Linked DNA regions of Phreatobacter stygius. The protein of the gene in region 2 binds, or shares a complex with, the protein of the main gene of each other region. Links are inferred from orthologs where the notes say so. Each region holds a gene or a part of one and is shown on either strand. Other genes may lie near its edges.

Evidence for each region. Proteins that work in one complex are often made in the same cells at the same time.
Region 1: the proteins of E8M01_RS11115 (region 2) and ccmB are in contact, whole or in part, in a solved structure (PDB 8CE8), measured with the Escherichia coli proteins. The link is inferred for Phreatobacter stygius from one-to-one orthologs.

Annotation. Positions count from the first base shown.
Region 1 is NZ_CP039690.1:2,282,553-2,288,114, reverse strand. Bases 1-2,962 are described here. They hold ccmB (heme exporter protein CcmB), read right to left. Parts: upstream 1,837-2,962; coding sequence 1,165-1,836; downstream 1-1,164. Other genes in these bases: acnA (aconitate hydratase AcnA), read left to right, coding at 2,633-2,962; ccmA (heme ABC exporter ATP-binding protein CcmA), read right to left, coding at 1,833-2,441; E8M01_RS10450 (hypothetical protein), read right to left, coding at 702-1,052; E8M01_RS10455 (glutathione S-transferase family protein), read left to right, coding at 86-694. Also shown: more of acnA, read left to right, coding at 2,963-5,353; E8M01_RS10430 (DUF1223 domain-containing protein), read left to right, coding at 5,538-5,562. UniProt on the Escherichia coli protein: Required for the export of heme to the periplasm for the biogenesis of c-type cytochromes.
Region 2 is NZ_CP039690.1:2,415,852-2,424,034, forward strand. Bases 3,069-6,051 are described here. They hold E8M01_RS11115 (heme ABC transporter permease), read right to left. Parts: upstream 4,951-6,051; coding sequence 4,186-4,950; downstream 3,069-4,185. Other genes in these bases: E8M01_RS11100 (hypothetical protein), read left to right, coding at 3,069-3,387; E8M01_RS11105 (DsbE family thiol:disulfide interchange protein), read right to left, coding at 3,412-3,987; ccmD (heme exporter protein CcmD), read right to left, coding at 3,984-4,181; E8M01_RS11120 (outer membrane protein), read right to left, coding at 5,098-5,766. In the rest of the region: E8M01_RS11090 (homospermidine synthase), read right to left, coding at 1-1,342; E8M01_RS11095 (sulfite oxidase), read left to right, coding at 1,605-3,011; more of E8M01_RS11100, read left to right, coding at 3,016-3,068; E8M01_RS11125 (SDR family oxidoreductase), read left to right, coding at 6,308-7,063; excinuclease ABC subunit UvrC, read left to right, coding at 7,157-8,183. UniProt on the Escherichia coli protein: Required for the export of heme to the periplasm for the biogenesis of c-type cytochromes.

The DNA.
Region 1 (5,562 bases), 130 kb from region 2 along the record:
CGGTCTGACGCGCGGTCTGCTTGACCGGCGCCAAACCGCCTGCGCAGGTTCGACCACTCCATGAAGAGTGCCCGGGGAATTCAGCATGCCGCTCGTCCTGCGTTCATCGCCGCCGTCGCCGTTCGGGCGCAAGATCAAACTTGCGCTCGCCCATCTGGACCTGGCCGACCGGGTAACGGTCGAGTTGGCCGATACGATGGATGGCGGCGATGCGCTGCGCCTGCAGAACCCGCTGGGCAAGATCCCGGCGCTGATCCTGGAGGACGGCACGACGATCTATGACAGCCGCGTCATCCTCGAATATCTGGATATCGAAGCCGGCGGAAACAAGATCATTCCGGCCGATCCGAAGCTGCGCATCCCGGCCTTGACGCTGCAGGCGCTCGCCGACGGCATTCTCGATGCCGGCATTCTGCTGCGCTACGAGGCCATGTTCCGCTCCGAGGACCGCCGCGAACCGCGCTGGCTCGATCATCAGCACGGCAAGGTGGCGCGCGGCCTGGCCGCGCTGGAGGCGATGCCGCCGGCGCTCGATGTGACGGTCGGCACGATCGCGCTGGCCTGCGCGCTGGGCTATCAGGACATCCGCTTTCAGGGGGCCTGGCGGGCCAACCATCCGAACCTGGTCGGCTGGCTTGACGCCTTCATCCGGCAGATGCCGGAAGCCTGGGAAAGGACCAAGCCGGTCCTGTAAGGGCTTGTCAGCCGGCCTGGGCGAAGGTGCAGTCGACCACGGTATTGGTGAGCTGACGCACGCGCCGGCGGCGGTCGACATTCTCGCAGAACGGCGCGGCATTGGCGCCGCCTGCGACGGTGCCGTCACAGGACATGGAATCGGTGCCACCGTTCAGCTTCTGGAACGTGCAGGTGACCTGACAGATCATCGGCCGCGATGAATTGTTGGTGGCGGTGACGCGGATGCGGGCGCCGCGCTCGGCCGTGGCGCAAAAGGCGGTGGTTTCCGGTTGTGGCGGCGGGCTGACCACCTGTTCCGGTGCGCTGGCGCAGCCGGACAGGGCCAAGACTGCGAAAACCAAGACTGCACGTCGCATGGCGGCCTCCTGTCGGGACAGGCCGGGCGAATGTCGCGTGCGGATACGGCGATAGCAAGGCACGTACACGCAGCGCGCGCATGCAGCGCGCCGTTTCGCTTGCGAATGCCGGTCACTCCAATCCGGATTTCAGCGCCGCCGCGGCGGCCACCGGCCCGAGCACCAGGCTTGCCAGCGACAGCCCGACCAGCACCATGAAGGGCGCACCGAACGGTACCGGACCGGCGATCGCGGCGCTGGTGGCGGCAACCCCGAAGATCAGCACCGGAATGGTCAGTGGCAGGATCAGGATCGCCATCAACAGGCCGCCGCGGCGCAGGCTGACGGCAAGTGCCGCGCCGATGGTGCCGAGGCCGGTCAGCGCCGGGGTGCCGGCCAACAGGGTCAGCGCCACCGCGCCCATGGCGTCCGGCGGCACGTTCATCAAGAGCCCGAGGACGGGCGCCGCCACGACCAAGGGCAGGCCGGTGGCGAGCCAATGGGCCGCCGCCTTGGCCATGACCACCAGGGCGAGCGGCGTCTCGGCCATCATCAGGAGATCCATCGAGCCGTCATCGGCGTCGGCCTGGAACAGGCGGTCGAGACCGAGCAAGGTTGCCAGCAGGGCGCCGATCCAGAGGATCGCAGGGCCGATGCGGCCAAGCAGGATCATGTCCGGCCCGACCCCGAAGGGCACGATGGTGACCACCGCGAGGAAGAATACGACACCGATCATGGCGCCGCCGCCGACCCGGGTGGCAAGCTTCAGGTCGCGCTGGAACAGGGCTTTGAGCGGCGAGCTCATCCGGGCTCTCCGATCCTGAGTTCGCGTGCCGGGATGCCGAGCGGCCCATGGGTTGCGGCGAGGATCAGGCCGCCGCCGGCCAGATGCTCGGCCATGATCTCGGCCAGCACCTGCTGGCTCGCCTGGTCGAGCGCGGCGGTCGGCTCGTCGAGCAGCCAGATCGGCCGCCTGACGCTGATCAGGCGGGCCAGCGCCAGGCGGCGGCGCTGGCCCGCCGAAAGGTAGCTGGCGGGCAGATCGGCGAGGTGATCGAGGCCAAGGCGGCCGAGCGCCGCGCCGCTTGTATCGCCGGGCTTGCCGCTTCCCAGAAAGGCGGTCCAGAAAGCCAGGTTCTCAGCAACCGTCAGGGCGCCCTTGAAAGCGTCCTGGTGGCCGCAATAATGCGCCTGTTCACCGATCGGCGCTTCCGGGTCGCCGCCTTCGAAGCGGAGCTCGCCCGCCTCTATGCGCACCAGACCTGCAATCAGACGCAACAGGCTCGACTTGCCGGCGCCATTGCGGCCGACGACCTGGATTGCCTCTCCGGCCGGGACTTCAAAGCTCAAATCCCGGAAAACGATCCGGCCGCCGCGCTGGCAGGTGAGGGCATCGGCATTGAGACGCATCATGCTGCGTTCTTACGCGACGAAAGAGTGAGCGGCGAGAGCGCGATGATTGCTTCTAACCATATGGCGGGTTGATTGGAATCCCTCTATAACGCCCGCGATTGGTCGCCGCGCCCGCTTGGGTTCCTTGAGACTACGCCCGAAGCTTCGGACGCGATGTCGGCCTTCCTGGATGAAGGGATCCTCGCCTCATGTCGCTCGACAGCTTCAAAGCCCGCAAGACACTCAAGGTCGGCACCAAGAGCTACGCCTACTACAGTCTGAAGGATGCGGAGAAGAACGGGCTCAAGGGCATTTCAGCGCTTCCCTTCTCGATGAAGGTGCTGCTCGAGAACCTGTTGCGCGCCGAAGACGGCCGCTCGGTCACCAAGGCCGATATCGAGGCGGTCGCGGCCTGGCTGAAGGACAAGGGCAAGGCCGGCAAGGAGATCGCCTTCCGTCCGGCACGTGTGCTGATGCAGGACTTCACCGGCGTCCCGGCGGTGGTCGACCTTGCCGCCATGCGCGATGCGATGAAGTCGCTCGGCGGCGACCCGCAGAAGATCAACCCGCTGGTGCCGGTCGATCTGGTGATCGACCACTCGGTGATCGTCGACGAATTCGGCTCGGCCAAGGCATTCAAGAAGAACGTCGATCTGGAATATCAGCGCAATGGCGAGCGCTACCGCTTCCTGAAATGGGGCCAGCAGGCGTTCAAGAACTTTTCCGTCGTGCCGCCCGGCACCGGCATCTGCCACCAGGTCAACCTGGAATATCTGGCGCAGACGGTCTGGACCCGGAAAGAGAAGGTCACCAAGGTCGTGCGCGGCAAGAAGACCTCGCAGACGGTCGAGGTTGCCTATCCCGATACGCTTGTTGGCACCGACAGCCACACCACCATGGTCAATGGCCTTGCCGTGCTCGGCTGGGGCGTCGGCGGCATCGAGGCCGAGGCCGCCATGCTCGGCCAGCCGCAGTCCATGCTGTTGCCCGAGGTGATCGGCTTCAAGCTGACCGGCCGGCTGAAGGAAGGGGTCACCGCCACCGACCTGGTGCTGACCGTCACCCAGATGCTGCGCAAGAAGGGCGTGGTCGGCAAATTCGTCGAATTCTTCGGCAACGGCCTCAACAACATGACGCTGGCCGATCGCGCGACGATCGCCAACATGGCGCCGGAATATGGCGCGACCTGCGGCTTCTTCCCGGTCGATGACGAGACGCTGAACTATCTCACGACATCGGGCCGCAAGAGCCAGCGCATCGCGCTGGTCGAGAAATATGCCAAGGCCCAGGGCCTGTTCCGCACCAAGGGCATGGCGGATCCGGTATTCACCGACACGCTCGACCTCGATCTCGGCTCGGTCGTGCCGTCGATGGCCGGCCCGAAGCGTCCGGAGGGCCGGGTGGCGCTGGAAGCCGTCGGCGCCGGCTTCACCTCGGCCATGGAGACCGACTACAAGAAGGCGGCCGAGCTGTCGCGCCGCGTCAAGGTCGAGGGCCGCGATTTCACCATTGGCCATGGCGACGTGGCGATCGCCGCGATCACCTCCTGCACCAATACGTCCAACCCGGCCGTGCTGTTCGCCGCCGGCCTGCTTGCCCGCAACGCGGTCGCCAAGGGCCTGAAGACCAAGCCCTGGGTGAAGACCTCGCTGGCGCCGGGCTCGCAGGTGGTCGCCGAATATCTGTCGAATTCCGGCCTGCAGAAGGACCTGGACAAGCTCGGCTTCAACCTGGTCGGTTTCGGCTGCACCACCTGCATCGGCAATTCCGGGCCGCTGCCGCCGGAGATCTCCAAGGCCATCAACGATCAGGGCCTGATCGCCGCGGCCGTGCTCTCCGGCAACCGCAATTTCGAAGGCCGCGTGTCGCCCGACGTGCAGGCCAACTATCTCGCTTCGCCGCCGCTGGTGGTGGCCTATGCGCTGGCCGGGTCGGTGCAGCTCGACCTGACCAAGGAGCCGCTCGGCACCGACAAGAAGGGCCAGCCGGTCTTTCTGAAGGATATCTGGCCGTCGTCGAAGGAAATCCAGGCCTTCATCGCCAAGAACGTCACCAAGAAGCTGTTCAAGGAAAAATACGCCGACGTGTTCAAGGGCGACGCCAACTGGGCCAAGGTCAAGGCGCCCACCGGCCAGACCTATAGCTGGGACGATCACTCGACCTATGTGCAGAACCCGCCCTATTTCGTCGGCATGAGCATGAAGCCGGCCGATGTCAGCGACATCAAGGGCGCGCGCATTCTCGGCCTGTTCGGCGACAAGATCACCACCGACCATATTTCGCCGGCCGGTTCGATCAAGGCGGCGAGCCCGGCGGGCAAATACCTCATCGACAACAAGGTGGATGTCGCCGACTTCAACCAGTACGGCACGCGGCGCGGCAATCACGAGGTGATGATGCGCGGCACCTTCGCCAATATCCGTATCCGCAACTTCATGATGGGTCCGAACGGCAAGGAAGGTGGCTACACCATCCACTATCCGTCGAAGGAAGAAATGCCGATCTACGACGCGGCGATGAAGTACCGCCAGGAAAAGGTGCCGCTGGTGGTGTTCGCCGGCGTCGAATATGGCAATGGCTCGTCGCGCGACTGGGCCGCCAAGGGCACCAACCTGCTCGGCGTCCGCGCGGTCATCGCGCAATCGTTCGAGCGCATCCACCGGTCGAACCTGGTCGGCATGGGCATCGTGCCATTCACCCTCGAGGAGGGCACGACCTGGGCCTCCCTCGGTCTGAAGGGCGACGAGAGCGTAGCGATCAAGGGGCTCGAAACCGTCAAGCCGCGCCAGAAGATGGAAGCCGAAGTGACCTTTGCCGACGGCAAGGTGAAGAAGGTGCCGATCCTCTGCCGCATCGATACGCTCGATGAAATCGACTATTTCCGCAATGGCGGCATCCTGCAGTACGTGTTGCGCGACCTCGTCGCGTGATGTCTGCGCGGACCGATCAGACCGGGTGACCGCGGAGTAACTCCGCGGTCCTCATCTCAGCTTTCAGCGGAGTCATCATCACGCGCGCTTGTGTGGTTCTCACCCAACCGTGACTCGCCTGCACCCATGGTGCGGGTTAGGACAGGGCAGGGGCAGGGTTAAGTTTGGATCGGGGCGAAGACCGATGCATAAGGCAAAGATTTGGGGCG
Region 2 (8,183 bases):
CGGTATAGGCGCCGGTCACCGGTCCGAGATAGGGCCGCTGCACCTCCAGGCACCGGCGGAAGTCGATATCGTCGGCCTCGACGATGCCGGCCTGCGGGTTTTCCAGTGCCCAGACCATGCCGGCGAGCACGGCGGAGGTCACCTGCAAACCGGTGGCGTTCTGGTAAGGCGCCAGCCGCCGGGTTTCTTCGATCGAGAGCTGCGATCCGTACCAATAGGCGTTGCCGGCATGGCCGTAGAGCAGCACGCCGAGCTCGTCGATGCCGTCGGCGATTTCGTTCTCGCCGAGAATTTGCCATTCGTCCTGGCGCTTGCCGGCGGCGCCGAACATTTCGTGCAGCGACAGCACCGCATCGTTCGACGGGTGATAGGCATAGTGGCAGGTCGGCCGGTAGGTCACCTTGCCGGCCTCGTCGCGCACGGTGAGGAAATCGGCGATCGAGATCGCCTCGTTGTGGGTGACCAGGAAGGCATATTGCGCACCCATGGTCGGGCACCACGAACGCACCCGGGTATTGGCGCCGGCCTGCAGCAGATAGATCGCCGCACCCGAGCCTTCGCGATGCTGCCGGGCGGTCTCGGGCATCCAGGTTTCATGGGTGCCCCAGCCGAGCTCGGCCGGCTGCAGGCCTTCCGAGATGAAGCCCTCGACCGACCAGGTGTTGACGAACACATTGGGCGGCTTCGGCTGCTTGGCGCGCTGGGTGTCGCGTTCGGCGATGTGAATGCCCTTGACCCCGGCCTTGGCGGCCAGCGCCGCCCAGTCGGCCTTCGACCGCGGCTGCGCAAAACTGATGCCGGCATCGGTCGCGACGTTCAGCAGCGCCTGCTTGACGAACCAGGACACCATGCCCGGATTGGCGCCGCAGCAGGACACCGCCGTCGTACCGCCCGGCGCCTTGGCACGCGCCGCCAGCACCCGCTCGCGCAGCATGTAATTGGTGCGCGCGCCGGTATCCATGGTGGCGTCGTAATAGAAGCCCGGCCATGGCTCCGCCACGGTGTCGATATAGAGTGCGCCGAGCTTGCGGCAGAGCTCCATGATCGCCACCGACGAGGTATCGACCGACAGATTGACACAGAAACCCTGGCCGCCGCCCTTGGTCAGCAGCGGCTGCAGCAGCGTCACGTAATTTTCGGGCGTCACCGCTTCCTGGATGAAGGTGATGCCACGCTCGTCCAGGAGATGCCGGTTGGTATCGGCCGGATCGATCACCACCAGGCGCGTCTTGTCGAACTTGAAATGGCGTTCGATCAGCGGCAACGTGCCGCGGCCGATGGAGCCGAAACCGATCATCACGATCGGCCCGGTAATATCATGATAGACGGGCCACTGGCTCATAAGGGTTCTCCTGAAGAGGCAGGCAGTATAACGAAGGAAAGGCCCCGGCCTTGCGGACGGGACCTGCGAATAGAGCTGGTTGCGCATTGGCCATGCGAAAGCCCTCCCGTCAACGCCTATTCGTGTGACGGCGTAATGACGGAAGCGGTGGACGCGACCTTTGGCCCCTCTGGCCGCCACCGCGAATAAGGGTATAATTTTCTCTCCAAGCTAGCGTCGACGACAACGAAATGCTGGCGGATCGCATCTCGGGAGAGGCTTCATGGCGACGAAAAAGGAACGCTCGGTCGGGGAACTCTATCGGGATGACCCCGAGCGTGCGGAGGCCGAGATCTTTGGTCGCAAGGCTGCCAAGCCCCAAGGCGGCGCCGAGGCCAAGGCCGCTTCGCGGCGCGGCTTCCTGGGCGGTGCCGGCCTCGCCGCCATGTCGGCGGCTGTCGGCGGTCCGATCGTCCACGCCGCCGCCATGCCCGGTGGTCTGATTCCCGCGGCCATGGCGCAGGCCGCCCCGGCCCAGCCGGCGGCGCCCGGCCAGGCCGCCGCTCCGCCGGCGCCCCAGGGCCCGCCGCCGCTCGACTATCCCGGCAAGGCGCGCGGCCTCATGCTGCTGCAGGACCGGCCGCTGGTCGCCGAGACGCCGGAACATATGCTCGACGATGCGACCACCCCGGTCGACCGCTTCTTCGTCCGCAACAATGGCCAGATCGCCGCCGATTTTGCCAATCCCGACAGCCATGCCTTCGTCATTGACGGCGAGGTCAATGCGCCGCTCCGCCTGACCGTCGGCGAACTCAAGTCGCGCTACCGCGCGGTCACCTATCGCCTGCAGCTGGAATGCGGCGGCAATGGCCGGTCGCAGTTCTCGCCCCAGGCTCGCGGCAATCAATGGGGCAATGGCGCCATCGGCTGCGCCGAATGGACCGGCGTGCCCTTGCGCGATCTCCTGCGCGCCGCCGGCCTGAAGGAGACCGCGCGCTTCACCGGTCACTACGGCGCCGATCCGCACCTCTCCGGCGATGCCGCCCGCCAGTCGATCTCGCGCGGCATGCCGATCGCCAAGGCCCTCGAGCGCCATACCATCGTGGCCTTCGCCATGAACGGTCAGCCGATCCCGCTGATCCATGGCGGGCCGGTCAGGCTGATCACACCCGGCTGGCCGGGTTCGCTGTCGCATAAATGGCTGACCCGCATCTGGATCCGCGACAAGCCGCATGACGGCGCCGGCATGGGCGGCACCAGCTACCGCGTTCCGACCGTACCGATCGTGCCGGGCTCCAATGTCGACGGCCGCGAGAACTTCGCCGACATGACCTCGATGCCGCTGCGCTCGATCCTGACCAGCCATGCCAATGGCGCGCGGCTGGCCAAAGGCACCCGCTCGCTGGATATTCGCGGCGCCGCCTGGGCCGGCGATCTGGATGTGCAGCGGGTCCACGTCTCGACCAATTTTGGCCAGACCTGGCGAGCCATGCGGCTGGCCGAGCCGAAGAACCGCTTCGACTGGCGCCGCTGGTCGGGCGCCATCCAGTTTCCCACCGACGGCTATTACGAGGTCTGGGTGCGTGGCCAGGACAGCTCGGGCAAATATCAGCCGCACACCGCCGGCAATTGGAACCCGCAAGGCTACGGCGCCAACTCGTTCCACCGCATCGCCATGCTGATCGGGTGACCGGATGCGTCTTTTGAGGGGATTTGCCGTCGCGCTGATGCTGGGCATCGGCGCGGCCGGCGGGCCTGCCGCCGGGCAGCAGCCGCCGGCCTTCGAGCCCCAGGCCGAGACGCCCGAGGCCTGGCCGGCGGGCGAGGGCCGCGACGAGACCTTCTACATGTGCACGGCCTGCCATTCGACCGGGCTGATCACCCGTATCGGCCAGAGCCGCGAGCAGTGGAGCGGCGTCATCGACCTGATGGTGTCGAAACACGGCATGCTGGCGCCCGATGCCAAGGACCGCGACATGTTCCTGAACTATCTCTCGGCGGCTTTCCCGCTCCGCGCCCCGGCCCAGGGTGGCGGCTGGCGCAATCCGTTTCAGCCGCAGCGCTAACGCCGGCCGGCCCCGGCACCGGACCTAGCGGGCGGCGAGCGCCGCCTCGATATGCGGCCGGATCCGGGACGCCAGCGACTGCGGCGTGATCGGCCCGACATGTTTGTAGAGAATGCGCCCGTCGCGGCCGACGATGAAGGTCTCCGGAACCCCGTAGACACCCCAGTCGATCGCCGCGCGGCCATTCGGATCGACGCCGACCAGCTGGTAGGGATTGCCGCCGCGCCCGAGAAAGCGGCGGGCATTGTCCGGCTGGTCCTTCTGGTTGATGCCGGCCATGCGGATTCGCGTATCCTTGGCAAGCTCGACCAGCATCGGATGTTCTTCGTGGCAGGGAATGCACCAGGAGGCGAAGACATTGACCACGGTCACCTGGCCCTTGAGGTCCGCGTCGGAAAAGCCGGGCCGGTCGATGCCGTCGAGCGGTTGAAGCGCGAAGGTCGGCGCTGGCTTGCCGATCAGCGCCGACGGCAGTTTCTGCGGGTCGCCTTGCAGGCCGATCATGAACAGCACGGCCAGGCCAATGAAAACGGCGAGCGGCAGCAGGGTCAGCCAGCTCCGCCGCTTGGGCGCGATTGGCGCACTGGTCTCGCTGGTCATGCCGCGTCCTTCGGTTGCGCTGCCGAGCGGCGGGTCACGCCACGCGCCGTCAGGTCGGCGAGAATGGCTGTTTGCCTGGCATGGTCGACGACGATCCAGGCAATCAGGCCGGCAATCGTCGCGACGCTCAGCCCATAGGCGGCCAGAATGAAGCCTGCATGCGGTCCCTGCATCATCACGTCCAACCCGGCCATCGCGTCACTCCCCCGCCACCAGCCCGGCACCGGCCGGCACGGCCTCGCGCTGGGCCTGGACCAGGCGGATCGCCCGCACCCGGCGGCGCAGCACCTCGTTGCGCATGGCGGCGAGGTGCAAGGTCAGGAACAGGGCCGTGAAGGCGACGGCCGAAACCATCAGCGGGGTCAGGATCGACGCGTGAACGGTCGGTCCGTCGAGCCGGAACACCGAGGCCGGCTGATGCAGGGTGTTCCACCAGTCGACCGAAAATTTGATGATCGGAATATTGACCGAGCCGACCAGCGTCAGCACCGCCGCCGCCCGGCCCGCGCGGCCGGGATCATCGACCGTGCGCCACAGCGCGATCAGCCCGAGATACATCAGGAACAGCACCAGTTCCGAGGTCAGGCGCGCGTCCCAGATCCACCAGGTCCCCCACATCGGCTTGCCCCAGAGCGAGCCGGTGGCCAGGCAGAGAAAGGTGAAGGTCGCGCCGATCGGAGCCGCGGCCTTGGCCGCGACATCGGCGAGCGGATGGCGCCAGACCAGCGTGCCGAGCGCCGAGACCGCCATCATCGAATAACACAACATCGACAGCCAGGCCGACGGCACATGGATGAACATGATCCGGACCGTGCCGCCCTGCTGGTAATCATCCGGCGCGACGAAGAACACGAGATAGCCGGCCACCACGAACAAAAGCGTGGTCACGCCGGCAAGCCAGGGCAGGGCCCGCGCGACGAGTGCCAGGAAACGGGTCGGATTGGCGAGATCGAGAAGCGCCATGATCGGCTTGGTTTAATCGCGGGAAGGACCTGACGCAATGCGGCGGATCAACCCGGCCGCCTTGCCCTGCACGCATGAGACGGGCGCAGAATAAGAAAACGGCCCGGGCGAAACCCGGGCCGTCATCGAAGTCGGGCTGGCGCCGGATCAGAAGCGGTAGTTGATGCCGGTCCGGATCTGGTGGCCCTCGAAGCCGATGCGCGGGACATCGGTCAGCGCGGTATAGGTCGCCTTCTGCAGGCTGGTGTAGCGATACTCCAGCAGCGCCGTCCAGTTGCGGGTGAAGGCATATTCGCCGCCCACGCCGGCGGTCCAGCCGGTCAGCATCTTCGACTGCGAGAAATTGCCCGGGATCGTCTCGCTGGCGCGGACATTGCCGAGCGCCAGACCGGCGGTCGCGTAGAGCAGCATGTTGTCCTGCACGGCGTAGCCGAGGCGGGCGCGGATCGAACCGTTCCAGTTCATGCTGGTCCGCACGTCGGTCGGCTGCGTGTCGACATAGCGGCGGTTGATGCTGGAATAGTTCACGTCACCGACGATACCGACAACGAAGCGGTTGATCTGGTAGTCGTAGCCGGCCTGCAGGCCGCCGGTGAAGCCGGACGCGCCGCCGAGGCTATAACCGGCATTGTTGTTGAAGCTCGACGAGAAGTTGGCGCCGATATTGGCGCCGACATAGAAGCCGGTCCAGATGCCGGCCGGGGCGACCGGCACGTAGACGGCCTCCGGATAAGGCCCGCGGCGCGGCAGGTCGGCCGCGAAGGCCGGGGTGGCGAGCACGGCGGCAGTCGCCGCAGCCCAAATGATCTTTTTCATCGTCAACTCCTGTCCCACGAACGCCACGAGGAATTTCCTCCCGTCGCGGACCGTCCCAGATCCAATGCGGTGAACAATCTATAACCGCATTCATTCAAGTTTTCGCGGGATGAATGGCCCCGTCGTTAATGGAGCGTTACCAATCGAACCGCACGTGATCGTTCAAGAACGACCAACGCCGTCATTCACATCGGTTATTGGCTGAAATGAGGCTCAATGTTCACGTCATGATTGGAAATAAAACGTTACTATTTCAATATATACTTTAGGAAAACAAATAACCACCGCCCATTGGCAATTGACCTCTTTCGGCATGTGGCACAATCGTGGCAGGCCGACGGCAGTTCCAGGTCCGGCCAAGACGAACACCGCAGCGCAACAAGAGGGAACCGTGGCATCACATCGCCGGTCGCCGCCGGGCAAGAACAGGGTGCCCGGGTGACTGGCCCCCATGCGGCGGACCTGCGATCCGCGCCCGTGGCACAAATGCACCAGGGTGCCTATTTCCATGAAACGGATCCTGAGACCTGATCGAGGCCCCATGCCACAGACGGAAACTGCGCTGGTCACCGGCGGCGCCCGGCGCATCGGCCGGGCGATCACCGAGGCCCTGGCCAACACCGGCTTCGGTGTGGTCATCCACGTCAATCGCTCGGTGGCGGAAGGCGAGGCCCTGGCGGCGGCGATTCGCAGCCACGGCGGACGGGCCGCCGTCGTCGTGGCCGATCTGGCCGAACCGGCCGCCGTGGACGGGCTGATCGCCGCCGCCCGGGCGGCGCTCGGCCCCTTGAGTCTTTTGGTCAACAATGCCAGCGAGTTCGAAGAGGACCATCTGGGCACGCTGACCCGCGACCGCTGGAACCGGCAGTTCCGTGTCAACCTGCAGACGCCGTCCTTTCTCGCCCAGGATTTCGCGGCCCAGGCGCCCGACGGCGCCGCGATCGTCAATATCGTCGACCAGCGGGTGTTCAAGCCGACCCCGCAATTCTATTCTTACACCTTGACCAAGATCGCCCTGCAGGCGGCGACAAAGACCATGGCGCAGGCGTTGGCGCCGCGGATCCGTGTCAACGCGGTTGCCCCCGGCCCGACCTTCGCCAATATCCGCCAGGATAAGGCGGATTTCGAACGCCAGGCCGCATCGACCTTGCTCGGTGTGCCGAGTACGCCGGAAGCGATCGCCGAAGCGGTGGTCTACCTCGCCCGCGCCGGCGCGGTGACGGGCGCGACCATCGCGGTTGATTCCGGCCAGCATCTGGCCTGGAAGACCGCCGACGTCTGGGGCATCAAAGAGTAGCCTCGACAGGCCGGCGCGACTGATTCCATCTGCCCGCCGTCGACACATCGCTAAGAAAACACGCCGCCAGGCCATAGAGACAGACCTTTTTCCATGACGCGCCAATCCGGACCGGCCAATCTCGAACCTGACCTGAGCGATCTCGAATTGCCCGAGACCGACGAGGCCGACGAGGTTGTGCTGGACCTGATCGCCGACGACGATGCGGCACCGGCCGCCGGCCCGCTTGCCGCCGGCATCGACGTGATCAAGGCGGCGGTCAGACACGCGCCGAAGGGGTCCGGCGTCTATCGGATGATCGGCGCGAGCGGCGAGGTCCTTTATGTCGGCAAGGCCAAGTCGATCACCAAGCGGGTGATTTCTTACGCCCGGCCAATTGGCCTGGCCACCCGCATCGCGCGCATGGTGGCGGCCACCACCGCGATGGAATTCGTCTCGACCAACACCGAGACCGAGGCCCTGCTGCTCGAAGCCAACCTGATCAAACAGCTCAGGCCGCGCTTCAACGTGCTGCTGCGCGACGACAAGTCCTTCCCCTATATCCTGATATCAGGCGACCACGCGTCACCGCGCATCGCCAAGCACCGCGGCGCGCGCTCGATGAAGGGTGACTATTTCGGCCCCTTCGCCTCGGCTCAGGCGGTCGGGCGCACCATCAACGCGCTGGAGCGCGCCTTCCTGATCCGCTCCTGCGCCGATCCGGTGTTCGAGAGCCGCACCCGCCCCTGTCTCCTGTTCCAGATCAAGCGCTGCTCCGGTCCCTGCACCGCCGAGATCAGCAAGGACGGCTATGATGCGCTGGTCAACGAAGCCAAGCTGTTCCTCTCCGGCCGTAGCCAGGTGGTCAAGCGGGTGCTTGCCGACCAGATGGAACAGGCCGCCGAGAATCTCGAATTCGAGCGCGCCGCCGTCTATCGCGACAGGCTTGCCGCCTTGTCCGCCATCCAGGCGACCCAGGGCATCAATCCGCGCGGCGTCGAGGAGGCCGATGTCTTTGCCGCGACCCAGCAGGGCGGCCAGACCTGCATCCAGGTATTCTTCTTCCGCACCGGCCAGAACTGGGGCAATCGAGCCTATTATCCGCGTGCCGACCGCTCGATCGAAGCGGCCGAGGTGCTGG